One region of the Sporosarcina sp. P20a genome, then DNA from elsewhere that is predicted to be linked to it. Evidence: riboswitches for the same ligand, from Rfam matches in the RefSeq annotation. Region 1 holds a riboswitch; each other region holds the start of a gene.
The links. A riboswitch is a leader RNA that binds a small molecule or an ion and turns the genes downstream of it on or off. The one in region 1 is predicted to bind S-adenosylmethionine.
Positions count from the first base shown of each region.

Region 2: linked by a shared signal. The riboswitch ahead of CSV72_RS12655 (methionine ABC transporter ATP-binding protein) and the one ahead of CSV72_RS06915 (methionine biosynthesis PLP-dependent protein) in region 1 are both predicted to bind S-adenosylmethionine.
Region 3: linked by a shared signal. The riboswitch ahead of CSV72_RS10690 (bifunctional homocysteine S-methyltransferase/methylenetetrahydrofolate reductase) and the one ahead of CSV72_RS06915 (methionine biosynthesis PLP-dependent protein) in region 1 are both predicted to bind S-adenosylmethionine.
Region 4: linked by a shared signal. The riboswitch ahead of CSV72_RS05885 (O-acetylhomoserine aminocarboxypropyltransferase/cysteine synthase family protein) and the one ahead of CSV72_RS06915 (methionine biosynthesis PLP-dependent protein) in region 1 are both predicted to bind S-adenosylmethionine.

Region 1 is NZ_PDYT01000004.1:113,985-117,075, forward strand. Features, by position in the region: gene CSV72_RS06910 (glucose 1-dehydrogenase) at 1-214, opposite strand, end outside; gene CSV72_RS06915 (methionine biosynthesis PLP-dependent protein) at 366-1,493, opposite strand; SAM riboswitch class I at 1,574-1,674, opposite strand; gene CSV72_RS06920 (DMT family transporter) at 1,830-2,165, shown strand; gene CSV72_RS06925 (DMT family transporter) at 2,168-2,482, shown strand; gene CSV72_RS06930 (methylated-DNA--[protein]-cysteine S-methyltransferase) at 2,489-3,016, shown strand; gene CSV72_RS06935 (FadR/GntR family transcriptional regulator) at 3,022-3,091, shown strand, end outside.
Region 2 is NZ_PDYT01000018.1:885-3,975, reverse strand. Features, by position in the region: gene CSV72_RS12660 (methionine ABC transporter permease) at 1-598, opposite strand, end outside; gene CSV72_RS12655 (methionine ABC transporter ATP-binding protein) at 591-1,616, opposite strand; SAM riboswitch class I at 1,995-2,100, opposite strand; gene CSV72_RS12650 (thioredoxin family protein) at 2,150-2,449, opposite strand; gene CSV72_RS12645 (toprim domain-containing protein) at 2,442-2,795, opposite strand; gene gcvH (glycine cleavage system protein GcvH) at 2,858-3,091, opposite strand, start outside.
Region 3 is NZ_PDYT01000012.1:20,435-23,525, reverse strand. Features, by position in the region: gene bioB (biotin synthase BioB) at 1-128, opposite strand, end outside; gene CSV72_RS10700 (biotin transporter BioY) at 128-730, opposite strand; gene CSV72_RS10695 (hypothetical protein) at 858-1,055, opposite strand; SAM riboswitch class I at 1,220-1,331, shown strand; gene CSV72_RS10690 (bifunctional homocysteine S-methyltransferase/methylenetetrahydrofolate reductase) at 1,415-3,091, shown strand, end outside.
Region 4 is NZ_PDYT01000003.1:64,014-67,104, forward strand. Features, by position in the region: gene CSV72_RS05880 (glycine betaine uptake BCCT transporter) at 1-636, shown strand, start outside; gene CSV72_RS05885 (O-acetylhomoserine aminocarboxypropyltransferase/cysteine synthase family protein) at 677-1,957, opposite strand; SAM riboswitch class I at 2,117-2,220, opposite strand; gene CSV72_RS05890 (sulfite exporter TauE/SafE family protein) at 2,448-3,091, opposite strand, start outside.

The DNA.
Region 1 (3,091 bases):
TTTGTACATCTTCCTCAACTGTCACGTTGGTTTTAACTGCTAGCGCTTCACCGCCAGCACTTTTGATCGTCTGGACAGTTTCTTCCGCACCTTCCATATTCATATCTGCAATGATAAGCTTTGCACCTTCACGCGCATATAGCTCAGCAATTTCTCGTCCAATCCCAGAACCAGCGCCAGTTACAACTGCTACTTTATTTTCTAAACGTTTCAACAATATCGCCTCCAATAATATTCGTATGTTCTTTTTTATTATATACTTTAATGTCTAACTATTGAAAGATTTAGCTTCATTGCTTTGACTACATAAAAAACTCGAACTGTCATAGTTAAACTGACGGTTCGAGTTGTACTGTTTACTATTATTAAACTTTTATGCCTCCGACTACTTCTTTTGCAGCATAAAGAGCTTGTTTCACATCAGCAATCAAATCGTCTACATCTTCGACTCCAACTGAGAAACGTAGCAGACGGTCGTCCACTCCACGGCGATTACGTTCTTCCAATGGAATATCCATATGTGTCTGTGTAGTCGGATACGTGATAAAGCTTTCCACACCACCCAAACTTTCAGCGAATGAAATAAGGTTCATGTTTTCAAGGAATGGTCCCACCCACTCGCTATTCTGTACGCGGAATGACAACATACCCCCAATACCAGCGTAGAGCACATCGACAATGAGTGGTTCTTGTTCTAAATAAGATACCATTGCTTTCGCATTCGCGTCATGTTGTTTCATACGTAAGTGCAATGTTTTTAGACCGCGAACGACAAGCCATGAGTCAAGGGGAGACAATGTAGCTCCAATCGCATTATGGTTAGTAAATAGGCGTTCGCATAAATCCTCACCCTTTGCGACGACTAAACCTGCTAGTACGTCATTATGTCCCCCGATATATTTCGTTGCACTATGAATGACAATATCTGCACCTTCTTCAATAGGTCGCTGGAAATAGGGTGTTAAGAACGTATTGTCGACAATTAGCAATAAACCATGTTTTTTCGCCAATTCCGCATACGTACTGATTGCTATGTTTTGCATTAATGGATTGGTGGGTGTTTCCAAGAAGATCGCTTTTGTGCGATTAGTAATCGCTTGCTCGACTTCTGAAACATCATCGAACGATAAGTATCGCGTCTTCACATTGTAAGTCTCTTCATATTGATTAAATAAGCGATACGTGCCGCCATATAAGTCTTCAGGCGCTAATAGTTCTGAACCTGTCTTAAATAATGATAAAATTAGTTGAATGGCTGCCATTCCAGAACTGCACGCATATCCTTGATCACCGGATTCCAAGTTTGCAATTCCATCCTCTAAGACAGAACGCGTAGGGTTTTTTGTACGTGTGTAATCATATCCAGTAGATTTGCCCAGACCTTCATGATGGTATGCTGTAGACAAGTAAATCGGCGTATTTACTGCTCCGGTTTTCTCATCACTATGGTTTCCAAGTTGTACTAATCTAGTTTCTAATCCGTTGTTTGTCATGAATATCCATCCCCCCCAGAAAAATAAAAAAGAACCTCTTCTTTTCGAATAGGCCCTCGAACATACAAGTGTATACAGTATTCTCATCTTCAAGGTGGTGTCACCCTTGGAATTAGCACCGTGCCTGGGGCTGGTTGCTGAGACATCGCTGGGCCTATCCCTCCGTCTCTCTCGATAAGAATATTCACAATATAGGCAAAACTGTTGACGGATTTATTCTATCATGCAGATATACTAGATGCAAGTTCCCTTTTATCGTCATTCGATGATTTTTTGTTCCAGTAAAAGATTTGCTATACTTATAGATACTCTTCATGATGAAAGGAGATTTTTATTTTGGCTTGGGGTTATGTCGCGCTAGCGGCTATTATAGAGATTTTCTGGGTAGTCGGTCTTCGTTACTCTGAAACAGTTATTCAATGGACTGGAACCGGTGTGGCAATTGTTTTCAGTTTTTATTTCATTATTAAAGCATGTGAAAAATTACCTTCCGGGACGGTATACGCAGTTTTTACCGGATCAGGTGCCGCTGCAATCCTTTTAGTGGATATATTCATCTTTCAAGTAGGCTTCACATGGGTTACGCTGACATTCATCGGATTAATCGTCATTGGGGTAGTCGGCATTAAGTTGACTACAGATGAAAAAGTGAACACAGAAGGAGGTAGCTGACAATGGCTTGGGTGTACTTGGCTATTGCGAGTCTCGGGGAGATTTTCGGTGTGTTAAGTATTAATTATTATTTACAGAAGCGTTCAATTAAAAGATTGTTACTTATTGTGGGGATATTTGGTTTTGGCTTTGTTTTTCTATCACTTGCGATGCGTGAAATTCAGATGAGTACAGCTTATGCGGTATGGACAGGGTTAGGAGCAGCAGGAGCCGTATTAATGGGGATTTTGATTTTCAAAGAATCTGCTAGTGTCAAACGTCTCTTCTTTTTATCTCTCATCATTCTCGGTGCGGTTGGCTTGAAATTATTCGGGTAAAGGGGAGTGGACATACTGGTTTATTGGACACAATTTGATTTCGACGAATGGACAGTGACGCTAGCTGCTACAGAAAAGGGACTTTGCTACGTGGGACTTGCCGAAAAAGGTTTGGAACAAATGAAGGATTGGACTAAGCGATTTGATAATAAAGAATTAAAGAAAGACGAAACAAAGCTTGAAGTCTATACAAGTCAGTTCAAAGAGTATCTTTCAGGGAAAGCTACTGGTTTTTCAGAGCTGTCGCTTGATTTAAAGGGAACACACTTTCAACTGCAAGTATGGGAAGCACTACAACGAATACCATATGGTGAAATCGTAACTTATTCGGAAATTGCAGAACAAATAGGGAAAGTATCTTCTGTTCGGGCTGTAGCATCTGCAATAGGTAAAAATCCGGTATTGATCGCGGTGCCTTGTCACCGTGTGGTTGCAAAAAGTGGAGGATTATCAGGCTATCGTGATGGTATGGAACATAAAAGGAACTTGCTACAACTGGAGAAATCGAGCTTGATAAGTGATAGGACGGAGTGAGCAACATGAAATATAAGCAAATTAAACAGAAGAAAATATATGAAGAAGTGGCGGATAGTTTATTAGACTCCATTC
Region 2 (3,091 bases), on a different contig from region 1:
AAATCGTCGCCATCATCGTGACATCTCCACGGTTACGCTGGAACCCTTCGAGATACGCGAGCGTACCGAGTCCTCCAGCACCGATTACCCCTGCCATCGCTGTGTAGCCAACAAGCGCAATCGACGTCACCGTAATCCCTGACACGAGTGCAGGCATTGATTCTGGCAACAATACTTTGAAAATGATCGTAGACGTTTTGGCACCCATGGAACGTGCTGCTTCGATAACCCCTTTATCGATTTCCTGCAATGCAATTAATACCATGCGTCCGTAAAACGGAGCTGCACCAATAATTAACGCAGGCAATGCGGCATTCGGTCCACGCATACTTCCTATTAATAAATTAGTCAGAGGCAACAATAAAATGATCAAAATGATAAACGGAATCGATCGGAATATATTTACGAATGCTCCCGTAAAGACATTCGTGATTTTATTCGCCCATAACTGACCAGGAGTTGTTAAAAACAATAACAGACCGAGTCCAATACCAAAAACAAACGTGAAGACTGTTGAGTAAGCAGACATATAAAGCGTCTCGCCCGTTGCTTGCCACATTTTATCCCAGTTAACGTTCGGGAACCATTGCTCAATCATGGACCAGCACCTCCGTCTTCACTTCATTGGCATCAAGGAAAGCAATAGCTTCCTCAATAATTACCACGTCCCCTACTAGTTGCAAGACGAGTGTACCGTATGCGCCGTCACGTGTCGTCGAAATATTTCCTTGCACGATGTTGACGTCGATTGGGAATTTACGAATCAATTCAGCAAGTACCGGCTGCTCTGTACGTTCGCCAATGAAAGCTAGCTTGATCAACTTGCCGTGCGGTGACTCTTCCTGTAAATGCGCCATCGCTGCGTCCGTATCGCCGGTATCTGTTACCTGCGAGATGAAACGCTTCGTAATATCCGCTTGTGGGGATTGGAAAACATCCAGTACATTACCCGCCTCTACCACTTTACCCGCCTCCATGACCGCTACGCGATGACAGATTTTGCGGATGACGTGCATTTCATGCGTAATCAAAACGATCGTTAATCCAAGACGTTCATTAATTTCCGTCAATAAATCTAGTATTGCATTCGTCGTTTCAGGATCTAGTGCGGACGTTGCTTCATCACAAAGCAATACTTCCGGATCATTCGCAAGCGCTCGTGCAATGCCGACACGTTGCTTCTGACCACCTGATAATTGCGATGGATACGCCTGTTCACGGCCCGTCAGTCCAACGAGATCAATCAATTCCTTCACTTTTTGCTTTCGTGCCGATTTCTTCACGCCAGCAATTTCAAGAGGAAACATAATATTTTCTTCTACCGTTCTTGACCACAGTAAGTTAAAGTGCTGGAAGATCATACTGATCTTCTGACGTGCATCTCGAAGGCCAGAACCTTTTAATGTCGTCATTTCTTGTCCGTGAATCATAATACTGCCGGACGTAGGTGTTTCAAGACCATTCAATAGTCGAATTAATGTACTTTTTCCTGCTCCACTGTAACCGATGACGCCGAAAATTTCTCCCTCTTCGATGGCTAATGTCACGTCATCTACCGCGACAATTTCTGAACGGTTCAATTGGAATCTTTTATGAACGTTTGTTAGTTGAATCATTTTCCGCACCACCTTGATTAAGTCTTTTTGTTGTGTTTTCGGAAAGCTACACGACGCTTTCCGCTTTTGTTTCATCTAGCTTCAGATGCCAGCTCCTCGGGTCGTTTCGATCTTACATTCAAGGCAAAAAGCGCCTTGCTTGTAAGCTCTCCAACGCCTGTCGGAGCTAAACGGCATCTTCCGCTTTTGTTTCATCTAGCTGCAAGCGCCAGGCTCTCGGGTCGTTTCAGACTTTCCAAAAAGGCAAACTGCGCCTTAGTGGTAAGTCCTCCAACGCCTGTCGAGTCTACATGGTACTTTCCGCTTTTGTTAATAAAAAAAGCCTTCCTGCAGACAAGCAGAAAGGCCGAACGTATATAGTTATGTACGTTACCATTTCTCTCATCTATCAAAGCATTAGGCTTTGAGTGAATTGGCACCATTTCACATATGTGACGGTTGCCGGGCTTCATAGGGCACTTCCCTCCACCGCTCTTTATAAGAGTTACGTATTCAATTGATTAACTACTTATACCATACTTTGATTTCTTTTGTCAACTGAGCTTCTCTAGTAGATACGGGACGGATTGAAAGGCGTAAATTTTTTCTAATGGCTGTCCTTTGCGTTGAATGAGTAAACAAGGAACGCTTTCCACCTCATATTCTATTGCGATGTCTTGGACGTAATTTAAGTCCGCCTTTCCAATCGGTAGTTTCGGGCGCATCGCCTCGATCACCGTGAGCATTTTTGAAGCGACTGCACACGTTCCACACATCGGTGTATATAAATAAAAAGCGGCTACTTGCTCTGCCGCCTGTGCGCGTTGCCAGTCTTCAATTGTCCAATTATTCATGTGGTCCACCTGCCAAGTATTTGGAATGTACTTTAAAATTGGCGGCAGCTAAAATGCTAGCCAATAGTTTAATGGGAGTCGTTTCTACTTCGCGGTAGAGACGATCGGTATATAAATGTCTCGCTTCTGGATACAGTTGTTTGAACAGCTTACGAATGGACTCACCTGACGCGTCCGCATCCATAAAAACAAACAGGTCCTGCTGCTCATACGGTTCAAGCAGTTCCTCAATATGGTACGCGCTGATGGTGCCATTCGTACAAAGAATCTCTACAGGCTCAGCAAGGATCGGCACTAGCCGCTTACGATCCGAACCGCCTTCTACAATGAGAACTTTCGGGTCCATCCTGTTTCCTCCTAGCGTGTAAAAAAAGCACTGGGACGTTCCAGCGCTTTTCTTTTAGAATATTATTCAGCTGTCATTTCTTCGTACTGCTCAGCCGTCATTAATTCATCTAATTCAGCTTTGTTATCGATTTCGACTACTACCATCCATGCACCTTCGTATGGAGATTCGTTAACCAATTCCGGGCTGTCTTCAAGGTTTTCGTTCACTTCTACAACTTTACCAGTTAGTGGAGCATACAACTCAGAAACAGTTTTCACTGATTCAACACTTCCGAAAGGCTCGTCTGATTTCAA
Region 3 (3,091 bases), on a different contig from region 1:
CGAATTGAGTATGTTGCGTGAAGTAGTAATAGTAAATCCTCGTCTGGGCTATTCAATATTGCGAGTGCTTCCTCGTCAGTTACTACATGCCCTTCCAGCACTTGGGTAGCTAATTTTTGGTAATTCATTATAGTGTACGCCTCACTTTCAAGTGTTTTGACATTCTAAACGCAAATATGCCTGACAGTACAGCTAGAATTAGATCTTTTGGCAGCGGAGGCATCATCCATAACCATGCAATTTTGTAGGTAAACACGTCGGGTGCAGCAGCCCACATCTTGTACGCAACATACATCCAGCTCGTACCTAGTATGTAGTTGATTGCCGTAGCAACTAGTGCCGCGGTGATAAAAGCAGGCAGTGTGTGATTTCGCTCGACAATTTTCCCCGCTACATAAGCGATTAGAATAAAGGTGAGAATAAAGCCAAACGTCGGACTTAAGATTTGACCGAAACCGCCTGAAAATTTAGCGAAGACCGGTGCACCTGCTAGTCCTATTAACATATAGACCGTCATAGACAACGCACCTAGACGGCTACCAAGTAATAGTCCTGATAAGATCGCGAAAAACGTTTGCAATGTAATTGGTACTCCACCAACTACTAAAAATGGCACGAAGGATGTAATATTTGCTCCAATCATCATTAATGATGCGAACATCCCGCTGTATACAATAGTTAATGCACTGAACCTACTTACCGGTCGTCTCTCTGTTGCTATTGCCATCATGTCACCTCTTTATATATTAGTTACCATAAAAATAATAACGGTTAACTCATCTTACGTCAACACTATTTATTTTTAAGTTAACATTAAAAGGTGAATAAAAAAAGACTGCAGCACAAATGCTGACAGCCTACTTCTTCTCATCAATCTGTTCTTCTTTTTCTTTACGGAATAAAACGCTTGAGATTAAACCACTGAATATAGCAGCCGCAATTGTAATGTACACACGCATATCATAAGCAACTTCTTCATAACTGTTACCTATCATGATCCAAGCAAGTGTACCTACAAGAACAGCGATTGGAAATGAGTATTTAAAGAATCGCATAATTCCTCACCTTTTCGAGTTGTTTCTTTGATTTTAGCATATATACCACAATTTCTCTATGCACTAACCCTGCACTATGAACTTCACCAAACGTTCACTTGACGATATCTAACAAAGCCGCTATGATGTGGTTAGAATAATCTAAATAGTTTAATAAGAAACATATCTTATCAAGAGAAGCCGAGGGACTGGCCCGACGACGCTTCAGCAACCAGCCATTTTGGCAAGGTGCTACTTCCAGCAGTCTGTCAAATTGGCACTCTGAAAAGATGAGAGGGAACTAGTCATTGAGATTACAAAGCCTTCTAATACACTTGAAGGCTTTTTTTGATTAGAAAAAGCAAAGGGGAGATGGAGTTATGTCATTGCTAGAGAAACTACAAACGAACGTCTTAACGGCTGATGGTGCAATGGGGACGATTTTATATTCTTACGGAATTGATTATTGCTATGAAGAACTAAACGTAGAGAAGCCTGAAATTATAGAGCAAATTCACCAAGACTACATCTCAGCCGGTGCAGATATCATACAGACGAATACTTACAGCGCTAATGCGAATAAATTAGCTCGCTACGGCTTAGAAAGTCATGTGACGGAATTCAATAAGGCCGCCATTCAAATCGCAAAACGTGCAGCCGCACCTGGGGGACAATTTGTTCTAGGAACAATTGGTGGCGTGCGCGGAATTCGTAAAAGTGATGCTACATTGGATGAAATAGAAAAAGTCGTACTAGAACAAGCCAATGCATTATTGGCAGGTGATCCAGATGGTCTTCTACTAGAGACATATTACGACTTCGAGGAGTTATCATCTGTAGTTACCACGTTAAAGAAAATCACGGATGTTCCATTGATCGCACAAGTGTCTATGCATGATCCTGGCGTATTACAGAACGGGCTTTCATTAAATGATGCACTTCATCAACTTGAATCGCTTGGAGCAGATATCGTAGGCGTTAACTGTCGCTTGGGCCCTTACCACACGATTCAAGCATTTGATAACGTAACATTACCTGAAAAAGCATTTTTATCGGCATATCCAAACGCCAGTCTATTAGATGTAGAAGACGGACGTATAGTCTATGAGTCAGAAGCAGAATACTTCGGACGCGCTGCTGTATTACTACGCGATCAAGGCGTTCGGTTGATCGGTGGATGTTGCGGAACAACACCTAAGCATATTAAAGCAGCCAAAACACAGTTAGCGCGACTAGCACCTATCACAAAAAAAGTCGTGCAACCGACAAAGCCTATCGTGATTCATGAAGCGGGACCTACAAAACATCAACCTCTTCACGAAAAAGCCAAAACAGAGCGAACGGTAATTGTAGAGCTAGATACACCTCGCCACTTGGAAACAGAAGAGTATATTAAGGGCGCAAATGTGTTATATGACGCAGGCGTTGACGCTATAACAATGGCAGATAATTCACTTGCCTCCCCTCGTATCAGCAACATGGCAATGGGCTCGATCGTTAAGACGCAACATAATATCCGCCCGCTTGTACATTTGACGTGCCGTGATCATAATCTTATCGGCTTACAATCACATTTGATGGGACTCGATGCATTAGGCATTCACGATATTCTAGCCGTAACAGGCGATCCGACAAAAGTTGGAGACTTCCCTGGCGCTACAAGCGTCTACGATGTGTCCAGCATGGAGTTATTGCAATTGATTAAGAAATTGAATGAAGGCATTTCATTCTCTGGTAAGCCATTACGCAAGAAGGCCAACTTCTCTATTTCAGCAGCTTTCAATCCGAACGTTCGTGTAATCGATCGAGCTGTACAACGACTTGAGAAGAAAATTGAAGCGGGCGCAGACTATTTCATCACGCAACCGGTTTACACGAAAGAAAAGATTATCGATGTATATGAAGCTACAAAACACTTGGATACACCAATCTTCATCGGTATCATGCCATTGACAAATATACGAAATGCAGAGTTCCTACATCACGAAGTGCCGGGCATCAAGCTTTCAGAAGATGTGTTGGAAAGGATGCGTGAATGTGGAGAAGACCGTGAAAGA
Region 4 (3,091 bases), on a different contig from region 1:
TATTTAGAGCACCTCATTCGTATGAGTTTCCGTACAGCACCACTTACACCTGAAAATCGTTCATGGTTGAATGACTGGACACTATTCTACTGGTCTTGGTGGATAGCGTGGTCACCATTTGTCGGCATGTTCATTGCCCGTGTTTCAAAAGGTAGAACAATTCGTGAATTCATGATCGGTGTGCTTGTAGTACCGACTTTATTGAGTGCCATTTGGTTCTCAGCATTTGGTACGACAGCTATTGAAACACAAAAGGCAGGCATTATCGATCTAGCCTCAACTGCAACAGAGTTGACGATTTTTGAGATGTTCAGTGGATTGCCTTGGTCATTCGTCATTTCAGTTGTCGCTATTTTGCTGATTACATCATTCTTCATTACATCAGCGGATTCAGCTACATTTGTACTCGGCATGCAGTCTTCATATGGTTCATTGACTCCACCTAATAACTTAAAAGTTGTCTGGGGTGTCATTCAGTCTTCCATCGCGATTATTCTATTATATGTTGGTGGTTTGGATGCACTTCAAAACGTCATCATCATAGCAGCCTTACCATTCTCCATCATACTGATCATGATGGTCGTCTCGCTATTCAAATCTTTAAAAGAAGAGCGAAAAAAAGTAAAACGAAAATAAAAAATGAACACTGCGCACATGCGTAGTGTTCATTTTTTTATTAGTTCGAGGCTTTTTCGATTGCTTGTTTCAAATCTGCGATAATATCGTCTACTGACTCTAACCCTACAGACAAGCGGATTAACTCCTCGCTAACGCCTGAATTCTTCAAGTCTTCTACGGACAACTGCTGGTGAGTAGTAGAAGCCGGATGAATGATTAATGATTTTGCATCTCCCACGTTCGCTACATGAGACCAGATTTCTACATTGTCGATGACTTGTCTTCCTGCATCGCGTCCACCTTTGATACCGAATACGATTATTGATCCATACCCGTTTTTCAAATGTTTATTGGCCAATTCCGCCGTTGGATGATCTTCTAGACCTGTATAGGTTACCCATTCGACAGCTGGATGTTCTTGCAGGAAGGCCGCAACCTTTTGCGCGTTTTCATTGTGGCGAGGCACGCGTAAATGAAGTGTCTCTAAACCTTGCAACAAGTTGAACGCACTGTCCGGCGACAAGCATGGGCCGAAGTCTCTTAGCAATTGCACGCGCAATTTCGTTGCGAAAGCCGCTGCTGCCGTGTCGATTCCGTAACGTAAGCCATTATACGATTCATCCGGCTCTGTAAAGCCAGGGAATCTACCTTGTGTCCAATCGAATGTCCCTGCATCTACTGCTACACCACCGATAGTCGTACCGTGTCCGCCAATCCATTTCGTTGCTGAGTGGATCACTACGTCTGCACCATACTCGATGGGGTTTGATCCATATGGAGACGGGAATGTGTTGTCTACTAGCAATGGGATTCCATTTTCGTGTGCAATGTTCGCAACAGCTTCCACGTCAAGCACTTGCAAACTCGGGTTACCGATTGTTTCTGCAAACAAAGCTTTCGTTTTATCTGTAATGGCCGCTTCAAAGTTCTTAGGATCCGAAGCATCCACAAACTTTACTTTGATGCCGAAGCGCGGTAATGTTACGGCGAATAAATTGTATGTACCACCGTAAAGATTACTTGCTGCAACAATTTCATCGCCCGCTTCAGCAATATTCATAATAGAGAATGCGATGGCCGCCATTCCCGAAGCCAACGCGACTGCCGCTGTTCCGCCTTCTAGCTGTGCGACACGTTCTTCGAAAACTGCTACTGTCGGGTTCGTAATTCTTGTATAAATATTACCTGCTTCTTTTAAGCCAAATAGGTTTTGTGCGTGTTCCGTGTCTCTGAATACATAAGAAGTCGTACGATGAATCGGTAAAGCCCGTGAGCCTGTTTCCGGATCCGGTTTTTGCCCTCCGTGTAATAGTATCGTTTCTGGCTGTAAATTCGTCATAACCATTCCCCTTTTTCATGTATTGATGGAACACCGAAACTCCCCGAATATCTTTTCTCTGGGACTAGACAAGGAAAACGTAGGCGTGTGATTCGCTCTTTTTATATAGAAAAAGCCCATCTTCCATAATAAGAAGAGGGCTCTGCTTTCGCTCATTCCCCCTTATCTTCCAAACTACCGAAAGTTTGTAGGAAGTAGCACCTTTGCTTCCGCCGGTTGCCGGGCATCACAGGGCCTAATCCCTCCGCCGCTCTTGATAAGAGTGTGTCTATTCGTTTTCCATCGTTGAAAAATAGTATACGGCTATTCCTAGTCTATTGCAAGGATTTAATAGAATGTTTAGAAATTAGCATTACTTTCAATATGATGAATTGACAGTAAGAGTGAAGAAAGCACCGTAGTGAGTTTAATGAAGTTTCTTACTTGCGACTCCATTTGAAAAATCGCCAGAGACATGTTCAGTGAACGATGTACTGGCGATTGTGCTTATTTAGAATATGTCCCACCATATTTTCACGGCGGAGGCTATGATTAGCGCGGCTAAAATGCTTTGTAATACTTTAGTATTTACTTTGCGGCTAACTTTTACACCGATCGGAGCTGCGATGATGCTTGCGGCGATCATGACGAGAGCTGGTCCATAGGGTACTTGCCCTGTTAAGAGCTTGCCTGATGCTGAGCCCACTGATGACAATAACGTAATCGCGAGTGATGTAGCGATCGTAACGCGTGTAGGAATTTTTAGTATCACGAGCATAATCGGTACCAAAATGAATGCACCACCAGCTCCGACAATCCCAGCTGCCAAGCCGACGATAAAGGCTGCACTAGAAGCAACGAAGCGATTGAATGTAATCTCATCAACCGGCTGATCGTCGAGACCTTTTTTCGGAATAAACATCATAATTGCCGCCATAACAGCTAGAAAACCATAGACGACGTTGACAGTAGCTTCTGTTAGCATACTAGAACCGGCACCGCCGATCACACTACCGACTAATACACTGATTCCCATGTAGAGAACGAGTGGTTTCAAGATCAGATTACTCTTTCTATACGCTAAAACTCCTGAAAGTGATGCAAAGAACACTTCAACTGCAGTAATCCCAGAAACTTCATGTGGTGTAAATGCAG